One region of the Actinomadura rugatobispora genome, then DNA from elsewhere that is predicted to be linked to it. Evidence: riboswitches for the same ligand, from Rfam matches in the RefSeq annotation. Region 1 holds a riboswitch; each other region holds the start of a gene.
What was found. Region 1 has a riboswitch for cobalamin ahead of ACZ466_RS32735 (CbtB domain-containing protein). Riboswitches for the same ligand answer to the same signal wherever they lie in the genome.
Positions count from the first base shown of each region.

Region 1 (4,273 bases):
ATCTGCTGCCGTAAGGCCGGGGCGGTGGCGTGCGCGGCGGCGTCGTCCAGCAGGGCCTCGGCCCGCTCCTGCTCGCCCAGGCCCATGCTGAGGTTGAACGAGCGCATGCAGGTCACGCCGGTGCGGGTGGCCTCGTCCATCGGCTCGGCGGCGACCCTGGACAGCTGGGCCTCGACCTCGTCGTGCCGGCCCGCCAGCAGCAGGACGGGAGCGATCCGGACGGTCGCGGCGGCGTCCACGCCGGCGGCCAGCGCGGACCGTCCGCAGCGCAGGGCCAGGTCCATGTCGTGCAGCATGAACGCCTGGCCGCAGGCCGCGAGGAGCAGATCAGGCCCGGCGGGGGCGCCGGCGTCCAGGTGCCAGAGGGCGACGCGCAGCAGGTCGCCGTGCCGGCGCATCCCGGTGCCCTCCAGCGTCCGGGCGAGCGCGGTGAGGCGGTCGCGGACCCGTCCGGGGCCCGCGGCGGCCCGTGCGACCTCGCCGTACAGGGGGTGCGCGGTCCTGACCTCCAGGCGGCGCCCGGTGGCGGAGGAGGCGACCAGACTGCGGGTCTCGGCCCGTTCCACCGCGTCCTCGGAGGTCAGCTCGGCCAGCGTCGCTGCGCCGATCGGCTCGCCGAGCGCCACGTACTCCAGGACCTCGCGCTCGGCCTCGCCGGCGGCGGCCAGCCGTGTCTCGATCAGCCCGCGCAGCCGGGGGCTCAGCGGCAGATCGCCGTCCCAGTGCCAGACGCCGCGGGTCTGGGCGAGGCGTCCCTCGGCCAGCCCGGACAGCACCAGCTCGTGCAGGAACAGCAGGTTGCCCCGGGTGCTGTGGTAGAGCCGCCGGGCGGTGGGGGTGCCGAGCTGCCCGCCGAGCGCGGCCTCCACAACGGCCTGGCTCTCCAGCTTCGTCAGCGGCACCAGGTCGAGGCGCCGGGCCAGGTCGTCCTTCCACAGGGCGGTGACGGGGTCGGGGGCGGCGGCGCCGGTCCGCACGGTGGCCAGCACCCGGGCCTCCCGGTGCAGGACGAGATGGTGCACCAGGGCGGCCGAGGTGGGATCGAGCAGGTGGGCGTCGTCGACCGCGACCAGCAGCGGGGCCGGTTCGGCGAGGCCGCGCAGCGCCTCGGTGGCCCAGCGCAGGGGGTTGACGACGGTCGTCGCGACGTCCTCGACCGGCAGCAGGTGCCCGAAGGCGCCGAACGGGATGCCGGTGTTGGCGCTGGTGCCGCCGGTCCGCACGACCGTGAACCGGTCGGGTTCGAGCCGTTCCAGGGCCTCGTTCACCAGGCGGGTCTTGCCGACCCCCGCGTCCCCCGCGACCACCACGCCCCGCGTGGCCCGCGCGTTCAGCAGGGAGCCCACCTCGTCGAGCGTCGACGCACGGCCGGTGAACGGCCAGGAGGTACGCACACCAGGATCGTACGTCGCCGTGCCGGAGCCCCCGCGGCGAATTGAGTAAGGGCTACTCATGTGGCCCGCCTCCCGTTGTTGGACCCTCGATATAGGGAGCTTTTCCCGGACGGCATGCCAGCCCTTCCGGGACGGGCGACCTGTACGCCCCGGCGGCGGCCGGCCGAAACACACCGCCGCCGGCTTAGGAGGGGGCATCGTCCGTATCTCCAGCGGGGGGAGATACGAACGGTGTCCCCTCTTTCACGTCGTGCATGCACCGGCGTGGCGAGCCGGAGACTTGACGCGGAGCCCGGTCAAAGGGGACCCTCAGGGCGACAAGTTCACATATGAGGCGACGGTGCGCAGGAACCTGGTGCGATTCCAGGACGGTCCCGCCACTGTGACCAGGGAGCCTCTCCCGCACGCGACCACGGCCCGCCGGCTGGAAGGTCGGGAGAGGCGATGATCTGGGAGTCAGGAGACTGACCCGTCGTCCTCCCGTACCGGGGCGAGTGCACCCCGTGAGGAGATCCCCAATGGCCCAGCCCGCCGTTCCCCCGACGCAGGCCGCCGCGCCGTCTCCGGCCGCCCTTCCCGTCCCGCACCGCGTGCCCGTCCGCGAGATCCTGCCCTGGGCGGTGTTCGCGCTGGTCCTGGGCGCCGCGCTGCTCTACTTCGTCGGCGCCGAGCAGGGCGCCACCTCCCTCGTCGGCGGTACCTGGGTGCACGAGTTCACCCACGACGGCCGTCATCTGCTCGGCTTCCCCTGCCACTGAGGCGGGGGACCCGTTGATGATGAGGTCCCTGCTGGTCCGCGGCATGATCGTCGGTCTGGTCGCGGCGGCGGCCGGGCTGCTGATCGCCTGGATCTACGGCGAGCCCCAGGTGGCGAACGCGATCGCGTTCGAGGAGTCCCAGGCGGCCGCCGAGCACGCCGCGCACGGCGCCGGGCACGGCGGCCACGCGGAGGAGGAGGTGGTGAGCCGGACGGTCCAGCAGACCATCGGGCTGATCACCGCCATGGCGTTCTACGGGGCGGCGGTCGGCGGCCTGTTCTCCATCGCGTTCGCCTTCGCCCTCGGGCGGATCGGGACGGCGGGCGCCCGCGCCACGTCCGGCCTGGTGGCGCTGCTGGGGTTCACGGCGGTCGTGCTGGTGCCGTTCCTGAAGTACCCGCCCACTCCCCCGGCGGTCGGGAACCCCGACACCATCGGGGGGCGCACGGCGCTGTACTTCGGCATGGTGGCGCTGGGCGTGCTGGCCACGGTCGCCGCGGTGATCGTGTTCGGCCGGCTGGCGCCGCGGCTGGGCTCGTGGAACGCCGCGATCGCCTCGACGGCCGGATTCGCGCTGGTGGTGGCAGTGGTGTTCCGGCTGACGCCGCGTCCCGACGCGGTGGCCGAGGGCTTCCCCGCGGCGGTCCTGTGGGACTTCCGGCTCGCCTCGCTGGGCGTGCAGGTGGTGCTGTGGGCGACGCTGGGGCTGCTGTTCGGCGCCCTCACCGAGCGGGCGTTCCGGCGGAGCGCGCCGTCCCGGGCGGAGGGCGAGCCCGTCCCGGCGGCCTAGGCCCTGTCTCGACGTGGCCCCAGGCACCGCGCGAGCGCGTTACCTGGGCGGTGAGGCGATGCCGGAGGCGAGCGTCACCGGCCAGATCGCGAAGCGATGCCGCGCTCGCCAAAGGCCCGGTAAGGGGCGAGCCGCCAGGCGAGCCCCGTAGGCCGGGACTCAGGAACACAGCGCGCAGTCGCCGCACATCTCGCCGCCGGGCGGCACCCGGTAGTAGAGGCAGCAGCTGCGCCGGACGAAGCCGCGCCGGTCGAAGGTTCCCGTGCCCTTGAGGGGTTCGTGCGCGAACAGCTCGTGGAGGAGGGAGCGCACCGGCGCGGCCAGCCCGGCGTCAAGGGTTCCGGCGCGCAGCGTCCCGGCGAGGGCGGAGGCGGCGTTGCCCCACAGGAGGCCGTCGGCGAGCCGGACGAACCCGAGCATGGTGGCGCGGAGCGGGCGCAGCTGCCGCTCGACGACCTCGCGGTGGACCAGCGCGGCCCCCTCGGCCGGGGTCGCGGCCCGGTGGCCGGACGGGTCGGCCAGCCACAGCGCGATCGGCGCGCCGGGCGCCCAGCGCCAGTGCAGGCCGGACAGGTCCGGGACGATCCCGCGCGCCGCGGCCGCGACCATCGGCGACCAGAGCCGCGAGGCGAGGCCCTGGAAGAGGATCGAGGCGGCGACCCGCCGCTCGGCGGTGCCGAGCCGGTCCGCGTAGGCGCCGGTGAGCTCGAGCAGCCGAGCGGTGTCGAGCTCGGGCAGCGGCCGCCAGGTCGGGTCGGCCTCTTCGGCGGGATCGGTGGTGATCTCGAAGAACGGGCCGAGCGCCGCGGCGCCGGCCAGCGCGGAGGCGACCTCGCGGGCTCCGGCCCGTTCCACGGTGGGTTCCGCCGTCATGTCCCCATGATCGCACCAGGGCGCGCTGACACGGGGCGCGGGGACACGCGGGTCAGCCGGCGGGACGGCCGCCGTTGTCGCGGCGGTCCAGCGCGGTCTGCAGCGCCCGCGCGGCCTCCTCGTCGGCGTCGTCGGGCGTGGCGGACAGGGGGTGGGAGTTCAGGGTGCGCATGGAAAGGCTCCGTAGCTTCACGGGAAAAGAGCGGCGATGGATCACAGGGCTTACGGCCAGTGCCGGACTCCGCGACGGGGTTGGCCCGCCTATCGGGCCCCGTCGCGGCGGCGAAGGATCACTACGAAGTGCCGCATCTCGCTTTCACGGTACCCGCCGTCCCCGGCACTGTCCTGACCCGTGGCCGAACTTCTCACATGCCGAGACGACGACGCCGTGACCCCGGCGAGCGGGATCACGGCGGCGGACGAGGTGCCCGATCGGATCAGCCGTCCAGGTCGACGCG
Region 1 covers NZ_AP029191.1:7,320,935-7,325,207, reverse strand. The annotation lists gene ACZ466_RS32740 (AAA family ATPase) at 1-1,394, opposite strand, end outside; cobalamin riboswitch at 1,697-1,881, shown strand; gene ACZ466_RS32735 (CbtB domain-containing protein) at 1,913-2,152, shown strand; gene ACZ466_RS32730 (CbtA family protein) at 2,169-2,942, shown strand; gene ACZ466_RS32725 ((2Fe-2S)-binding protein) at 3,102-3,815, opposite strand; gene serA (phosphoglycerate dehydrogenase) at 4,253-4,273, opposite strand, start outside.

Region 2 (4,273 bases), 5.3 Mb from region 1:
ATCGGGGTCTGCGGGGTCGGGAAACGAAAGTATCGTGAAACGTCCGTCAAGTCCGGCATGTTCTTTTGCGTCGAACGGCAGCACCTGGAGGGTGATCCTGGGCCGGGAGGCCATCGCGCCCAGCTGGACGAGCTGTTCCGCCATCACCTCCGGCCCGCCGATCGGCCGGTGCAGCACGCCCTCGTCGAAGATCAGGTGCACCCGGGGCGCCTGCTCCCGTTCCAGCAGCGCCTGCCGGGCCCTGCGGGCGTCGATCCGGCGCTCGATGTCCTCGGGGGTGGGCAGCATCCGGCCCGCGGTGATCACGGACCGGGCGTAGTCCTCGGTCTGCAGCAGCCCGTGGATCAGCTGGGGGTCCCAGGTGCGGATCTGCGAGGCCTCGTCCTCCAGGGCCACGTAGCTGCCGGTGAACACGTCGGCATAGGCGGTCCACCAGCCGCGCTGGCCCGCCTCCCGCGCCAGGTTGATGAGCGCGTCCCGGGCGGGGCTGGGCACGCCGTACAGATCGAGTATGTCCGCGATGTCGTTGGGCTTGGGCCGGGTCTGCCCCGTCTCCAGCCGCGAGACGGTGGCCCGCGACCAGTCCAGCCGGTCCGCCACCTCCTGCAGGGTGAGACCCTGCGCCTCTCGCAGCCTGCGAAGCTCCCGGGCCAGCCGGCGACCGCGCACGGTGGGCCGATACGTCATGAGCCGAGAGTCTCCCGATTCGGTCCGTTCCGTTCAACACAAACGAGCATGCCGGTAACGCCAATCTTGCGAAGCGTGTTGCGTGAGTGAGATTCTCACGCGAAGCTGAGGAAACGTGATCGCCTGTGAGCGGAACGTAACGGGACAGTAGTGGCACAGGCCAGGCGAGTGGCAGTGTTGGCGAGTCCGGGCACCACGGACGTGATGCGGGAGGGTCCCGTGAAGACCTCACCAGAGACAGCCGGACCAGCGACGGCGGGCTCCGCGGACGGCGTCGCCGCCGCCGACGACTCCGGAGGCGGGGCGCCGATGCTCCGTTCCGCCGGTACGGCGGGCCGGAAGGGCGCCCGGGACGACGCCCGCGACCGGCGCGACCGCCGGGAGGGCCCCGACGGCCGAGGGGGCCGCCCCGGCCACGCGGGCCACGCCGGGTGGCGCGCCCGGCTGAGCGCCGCGGAGGCCCGCGTCGACGAGGTGGTGGTACCGGTCGTCCCGTCGGAGTGCCCGCCGCCGCTAGGGCGGGCCTGGGCGCTCCCCGAGGGGCCGGGCTGCGCCCGGTACGCCCGCTCGGTCCTGGCCGAGGCGCTGGCCGAGGCCGGAGCGTCCCGCGCGGCCATCGCCGACGCCAAGCTGATGGCCAGCGAGCTGGCCACCAACGCCCACCAGCACGCCGCCGACCGGGGCCCGCACGAGCTGTGGCTCTACGCCGGCGGCGCGTCCGGCGGCGAGCTGCGCTGCGCGGTGTTCGACCGCGACGCCGCCGCCCGCCTCCCCGGCTACTCCTGGACCTCCGGCGACTACGGCCGCGGGCTGAGCATCGTCCAGGAGCTGTCGGAGGGCCGCTGGGGCATGCTGCGGACCATGTCGCGGTGCCTGCCGAGGGCGCGCGGCAAGGCGGTCTGGTTCACCGTGCCCGCCGCCGTCCAGCTTCCGGCCGACCTGCTCCGCGCGCCCTACCGGGCCGTCGTCCCGGCCCCCGCGCCCGCGCCGCCGCCGCTCGGCTGAACGGCCGGGGGCGGGCGGTTCGCGCCTTCTCCACCTCGGCCGCCGGCGCGCGGAGCCGGCGGTAGAACACGTTCCCGGCACGCCTCCGGACACGGGTGCCCGGACGCTCTCACCCCACCGCGACTTGGGCGGTTCCTACCGGTATGCCATCCTGTGCAGGCGACGGAAGCGGAGGAACCCGGTGCGAATCCGGGGCTGTCCCGCAACTGTGACCATGGGGAGCTCCCCCTCGCGTTCGGCCACGGCGGCGACGCTGGAAGGCTGAGGGGGAGTGGCGATCCGGGAGCCAGGAGACTCCGGCCGTCGGAGGGACGCGGGCGACCGCGGTGAACCGAGTGACACCACTCGCGGGCACCGCCGAGCCTCTGGGGGCGTCCCTTGGAAGGACAGCCACGGGCGTGGACACCCGAGGGAAGGACGATGAGGCATGCCGCCCTATCTGATGGGCCGATGAGCCGCGCGGGCGCCGACGGGCAGCCCCACCAGGCGCGCTACCCCTTTTCCGCCGTCGTCGGCATGGACGACCTCAAGCTCGCACTGCTGGTCAACGCGGTCTCTCCGGGCGTGGGCGGCGTGCTGGTCCGCGGTGAGAAGGGCACCGCCAAGTCGACGATCGTGCGGGCGCTGGCCGACCTGCTGCCGTCGGTGCCGGTGGTGGCGGGCTGCCGGTTCTCCTGCGACCCCCGCGACCCCGACCCGGCCTGCCCGGACGGCCCGCACGCCGTGTTCGACGGCGAGCCGGACGAGGACGGCGCCTTCGACGCGGCCCCCGAGCCCGCCGATGAGCCGGCCGACGACACCGGCGCCCGTGCGGCCGCTCCCGCGGCTCCGGCGCCGGTCGGGCCGGCCGGAGCCGAGCAGCGGCCCGCACGGCTGGTCGAGCTGCCCGTCGGCGCCTCCGAGGACCGCCTCACCGGCTCCCTGGACATCGAGCGCGCCCTCACCGAGGGCGTGAAGGCGTACGAGCCCGGACTGCTGGCCGCCGCGCACCGCGGCGCGCTGTACGTCGACGAGGTCAACCTGCTGCACGACCACCTGGTCGACCTGCTCCTGGACGCCGCCGCGATGGGCGAGTCGCACGTCGAGCGCGAGGGCGTCTCGGTCCGGCACGCCGCCCGGTTCCTGCTGGTCGGCACCATGAACCCGGAGGAGGGCGAGCTGCGCCCGCAGCTGCTCGACCGGTTCGGGCTCACCGTGGAGGTCGCCGCGACCCGCGACCCCGCCGAGCGCGCCGAGGTCGTGCGGCGGCGGCTGGACTACGAGCGCGACCCGGTCCGCTTCGCCGCCCGCTGGGGCGTGGCCGAGGCCGAGCTGGCCGCCCGGATCGCCTCCGCGCAGTCCCGGCTGCCCCGGGTGGAGCTCACCGACGCCGCGCTCCGCCAGATCACCGCCGTCTGCGCCGCCTTCGAGGTGGACGGGCTGCGCGCCGACCTGGTGACGGCCCGGGCCGCGATGGCGCTGGCCGCCTGGCACCGGCGCACCGTGGTCACCGCCGAGGACGTGCGGACCGCGGCCCGGCTGGCGCTGCCGCACCGGCGCCGCCGCGACCCGTTCGACGCGCCGGGCCTGGACGAGAAGAAGCTGGACGAGATCCTGGAGGAGCACGGCGACGACTCCCCGGACCGTCCCGGAGACGCCCCACCCGAGCCCGAGCCCGAGCCCCGGCCGGAACCGGCGTCGGCCGAGGCCGAGGAAGGGCCCGGCGACGACGGGTCCGGGCCCGCCGACGGCGACGAGCCCGACGACGACGGGCCGGGCGGCGGCCCCGGCGGCGGACCGGGCGGCCTCGATGGCGGCGGGGGCGGGGGCGGGGGCGTGCTGAGCGTCCTGGACGCCCTGCTCAACGGCCGTTCGGTGAACGACGGCGAGCGGCCCGCCGACGAGCGCCTGCCCACCAAGGAGCGGGACGCGGGCGAGGGCGAGCCCGCCCAGGCCGGCGCCACATTCAGGCCCCGGCTGTTCACCGTGCCGGGTACCGGCACCGGCGCGCCCGGCCGCCGCTCCAAGGCGCGCAGCCCGTTCGGGCGCGTCTCCGGCGCCCGGCCCGGCGCCCGCGGCCTGCACCTGAGCGCCACGCTGCACGCCGCCGCCCCGCACCAGCACGCGCGCGGCCGGACCGGTCCCGGGATCGTGGTCGAGGCCGGCGACCTGCGGGAGGCGGTCCGCGACGGGCGCGAGGGCAACCTGGTGCTGTTCGTCGTCGACGCCAGCGGCTCGATGGCGGCGCGGCGGCGGATGACCGCGGTCAAGGGCGCGGTGCTCAGCCTGCTGATGGACGCCTACCAGCGCCGCGACAAGGTCGGGCTGATCACCTTCCGGGGCACCGCGGCCGAGCTGGCGCTGCCGCCGACCTCGTCGGTCGAGGCCGGCGCGCGGCGGCTGGGCCGGCTGCCGACCGGGGGCCGCACCCCGCTGGCCGCCGGGCTGCTGCGGGCCGCCGAGACGCTGCGGGTGGAGCGGGTGCGCGACCCGTCCCGCCGGCCGCTGCTGGTGGTGGTGACCGACGGCCGCTTCACGCACGGGCCCGACCCGTCCGCGGCGGCGGGGCTGCTGGCCGCGGCCGGGGTGGCGTCGGTCGTGG
Region 2 covers NZ_AP029191.1:2,018,612-2,022,884, reverse strand. The annotation lists gene ACZ466_RS08395 (helix-turn-helix domain-containing protein) at 1-687, opposite strand, end outside; gene ACZ466_RS08390 (ATP-binding protein) at 907-1,692, shown strand; cobalamin riboswitch at 1,864-1,989, shown strand; gene ACZ466_RS08385 (magnesium chelatase subunit D family protein) at 2,143-4,273, shown strand, end outside.
Region 2: it holds a riboswitch for cobalamin, as region 1 does, so the genes downstream of both, ACZ466_RS08385 (magnesium chelatase subunit D family protein) here and ACZ466_RS32735 (CbtB domain-containing protein) in region 1, are expected to answer to the same signal.

Region 3 (4,273 bases), 5.5 Mb from region 1:
GGGACTGGTCGGTCAGCGCCGTCTTGAGCCTCGCGCGCCGGCCCGACAGCAGCTCCCCGAGGCGCCGCCGCGTGACCTGGAGCGCGTCCGGGCCGAGATCGTCCAGCGTCCGCTGGGCCTGCGCCCGGTCGGCCGCGAGGTGGACGCCCTGGAGCTTGCGCATGTCGCGGAAGCGCAGCTCGCCGTCGTCAAGGCGCCACGCGACCCGGTCGTGCGGGTGCCTCGCCTCGCCCGCCGGATGCCAGGACAGCGAGCCTGTCATGCCGAAGTGCAGCATCAGCACGGGCCCCTCGGCCGGAGCGAGCAGCCATTTGCCGTGCCGTCGCGGATGCTCGAAGCGGTGCCCGCGCAGGGCGTCGCCCAGCCCGCGCTCGCCGACGCCGCGCAGGACGCCCGTGTCGTACACGCGCACGGACCTGATGGGCTCGCCGGCGTGCTCGTCCAGTACCCGGCGGAATCCCTCCACGTCAGGGAGCTCCGGCATACGGTCGGCGTACCCGCCGGCCGCCGTTCAACCCCGGGCGGGGGTCAGGCCCCGGTCATGAAGTCCGCGACCAGCTCGGCCGGGTTGGCGGCCTCGGTGAGCTCGAACATCTCGTCGGGGGCGAACATGTCGTAGAGGATCACCGGCACCGGGCGCCCCAGGGCCTTGACGATGCGGCCGTCGGAGTGGAGCCGCGCGGCCAGATCGACGCACAGCTCGTGGAACCGCCGGTCGAGCCGCTCATCGCGCCCGTCGCGCTCGTCCTCGGACAGGTCGTCGCCGTCCTCGTACCAGAGGCCCTGGTCGGCCGCCTCCCGCCGGTGCAGTTCGGCGCCGGCCGGGTCGTGCTCGGGATCGTGCCCGGCGATGCGGACGCCCTCCAGTCCGGACGGCGGGAAGTAGGCGTAGCTCCAGCGCGCCTCCCACGGGCCGGGCGGGTTCGGCGCGGCGAGCACCGCCGCCACCTCGGCCTCGGTGTTGTAGCCGACGGCCAGGTAGGGGAACCGGGCGTCCTGGTCGACGCTGTCGATCCGGAAGGTGACGCAGTAGATCCCCGGCCCCGCGTCGCCGGGAAACTCCTCCAGGGCCCGCAGCGTCTCCTGCTCCATGTGCCGCCGGAAGGTCGTCGGGGGTGTCGCCATGCCGGAACTCTAGTGCCGGACGATCAGCGGCTGTCGCGCCTCGCCTGGCGGCGCGCCCCCATGGCCTTGCTGGACGCGCGCTGCTTGGGCAGGACGGGCTGCGAGGGCGCGCGGTCGTGCGTCTGGGATCGCATCCTGCGCCCGGCGGTGTCCTCCGGGACGGCCCGGGCGGGGCCGGGGTCGCGGCCCGCGCGGGCGTTCCGGAGCCGCTCGGCCTTGAGGTCGGCGGCGCTGCGCCGGGCCGCCTTGGCCACGTAGCGGCTCACCCGCGCCAGCGCGTCCTCGAACACCTCGGCCTTCTGGGCGTTGCGGGTGTTGCCGGGCCGGGCGGCGCCGCGTCCGCCGACCTCCTCGACACGGGACGCGGCGGCCCGCCGGTACTGCTTGACGTGCTTGTTGCGGGCACGCCGGACACGGTCGTGCACCTCCAGAAGATCGTCCTCGCCCAAGTCCTCCAGGCGCTCCCGCTCCGTCTCGCGGACCAGGGCCTGCTCGTTGTCCGTCATCGAGTTGATCAGCGCCTTCATCGCGCCCCCCTCGGGATCCACCGGTATGGCCGGTCCTGCCCACCGGTGCCGCGTCCACACCGGGACGACCCGTTTTCGGCCCGCGCCGGACGCGGCGCCTATACTCCGCCGTGCGGATGGTTCACCCGTCCCCGGTGGAACGGGGCGGGTGTCGTAAGAGGGAACCCGGTGGGAATCCGGGACTGCCCCGCAGCGGTGAACGGGAACGACCGCCGTCTATGGCACTGGGCCGCACCGGCCTGGGAAGCGACGGCCAGTAGGACGCGACTGCGACAGCAGGCGCGGCGCCCGTGAGTCCGAAGACCTGCCTCCGCCCGCGCGCCGGCCGGCGCGCGGTGGTCCGTGGCTCCGCGGGAGGGCCCGGGACGCGGCGGCGCGCCCGCCGCGCTCCGCCCTTCCGTGTCGCCGCGGTGATGGCACGCGAGGGAGAGACGCCATGAACACGACCGTGCTCGGCTACCCGAGGATCGGCGGGCGCCGGGAGCTGAAGAAGGCCACCGAGGCGTACTGGGAGGGCCGCGCCGGCGCCGCGGAACTCGCCGAGACGGCGGCGGGCCTGCGCCGCGAGACCTGGGAGACGCTGCGCGAGGCGGGGGTCGGCCTCATCCCGTCCAACACCTTCTCGCTGTACGACCAGATGCTCGACACGTCCGTGATGGTGGACGCGGTGCCCGACCGGTTCCGGCACCTGCGGGGGCTGGACGCCTACTTCGCGATGGCGCGCGGAGCCGAGGGCGTGGCGCCGCTGGAGATGACCAAGTGGTTCGACACCAACTATCACTACATCGTCCCTGAGGCCGGGCCCGGTACCCGGTTCCGCCTGGCCGACGGCGCGCGGGCCAAGCCGCTCGCCGAGTACGGCGAGGCCCGCGCGCTCGGCATCGAGACCCGGCCGGTGCTGGTCGGCCCGCTGACCTACCTGCTGCTGTCCAAGCCCGAGCCCGGGGCGCCGGACGGCTTCCGCCCGCTCGACCTGCTCGACTCCCTCGTGGAGGTGTACGCCGAGCTGCTGGAACGGCTGGCCGGGGCGGGCGCGGAATGGGTGCAGCTGGACGAGCCCGCGCTGGCCGCCGACCGCACCCCCGGCGAGCTGGCGGCGCTGCGCCGCGCCTACGACCGCCTGGCGGGCCTGCCGTCCCGGCCGCGGCTGCTGGTGAGCACCTGCTTCGGTGAGATCGGCGAGGCGCTGCCGGTGCTGGCGGCCACCCGGGTCGAGGCGATCGGGCTCGACCTCGTCGCCGGGCCGGGCAACCGGGAGGCGCTGGGCGCCATCGGCGGCATCGGCGCCAAGACCCTGGTCGCCGGGGTCGTGGACGGCCGGAACGTGTGGCGCGCCGACCTGAACGCGGCCATGGCCGGCTGCGCCTCGCTGCTGGGCCTGGCCGCCGAGCTGGTGGTGAGCACCTCCTGCTCGCTGATGCACGTCCCCCTCGACCTCGACGCCGAGACCGGCCCGGACGGCGGCGGCCTGGACCCGCGGCTGGCCGGGCGGCTGGCGTTCGCCCGGCAGAAGGCCGGAGAGGTCGTCCTCATCGGCAGGGCGCTGCGCGAGGGCCGGGACGCGATCGCCGGGCACCTCACCGGGCCCGCCCCGGACGGGGAGTTCGTCAACGCCCGGGTGCGGGCCAGGCTGGACGCCCTCGGCGACGGCACCGCTCGCCGCGACCACGCCGAGCGCAGGCGGGCGCAGCTCGACCTGCCGCCGCTGCCCACCACGACGATCGGCTCGTTCCCGCAGACCGCCGGGGTGCGGCGCGCCCGGGCCGACCACCGCGCGGGCCGGATCGACGACACGGCCTACGAGGCCGTGATGCGGACCGAGATCGACCGGGTGCTGGCCCTCCAGGAGGACATCGGGCTGGACGTCCTCGTGCACGGCGAACCCGAACGCAACGACATGGTGCAGTACTTCGCCGAGCGCCTGGACGGCTACGCGCACACCGTGCACGGCTGGGTCCAGTCGTACGGCAGCCGGTACGTGCGCCCGCCGATCCTCTTCGGGGACGTGTCGAGGCCCGAGCCGATGACCGTCCCGTGGACGACCTACGCCCAGTCCCGCACGACCAGGCCGGTCAAGGGCATGCTCACTGGTCCGGTCACCATGCTGGCCTGGTCGTTCGTCCGCACCGACCAGCCCCTGGCCGAGACCGCCCGCCAGGTCGCGCTGGCCCTGCGCGAGGAGATCCGCGACCTGGAGGCCGCCGGCATCCGGGTCATCCAGGTGGACGAGCCCGCGCTGCGCGAGCTCCTGCCGCTGCGGCGCGCCGGGCACGCCGCCTACCTGGACTGGGCGGTCGGCGCGTTCCGGCTGGCCACCTGCGGCGCCGCCGCGTCCACGCAGATCCACACGCACATGTGCTATTCGGAGTTCGGCGAGATCATCGACGCGATCGGCGCGCTGGACGCCGACGTCGCCAGCGTCGAGGCCGCCCGGTCCCGCATGGAGCTGCTGGCCGACCTGAACACCGCCGGTTACCGGCAGTCCATCGGCCCCGGCGTGTACGACATCCACTCGCCGCGCGTGCCCGGCGTGGCGGAGATGGAGGAGGCGCTGCGCCGCGCGCTGCGGGCGGTGGACGCCGACCGGCTCTGGGTCAATCCCGACTGCGGCCTGAAGACCC
Region 3 covers NZ_AP029191.1:394,443-398,715, reverse strand. The annotation lists gene ACZ466_RS01555 (Fpg/Nei family DNA glycosylase) at 1-484, opposite strand, end outside; gene ACZ466_RS01550 (hypothetical protein) at 529-1,125, opposite strand; gene ACZ466_RS01545 (hypothetical protein) at 1,149-1,652, opposite strand; cobalamin riboswitch at 1,752-1,978, shown strand; gene metE (5-methyltetrahydropteroyltriglutamate--homocysteine S-methyltransferase) at 2,089-4,273, shown strand, end outside.
Region 3: it holds a riboswitch for cobalamin, as region 1 does, so the genes downstream of both, metE (5-methyltetrahydropteroyltriglutamate--homocysteine S-methyltransferase) here and ACZ466_RS32735 (CbtB domain-containing protein) in region 1, are expected to answer to the same signal.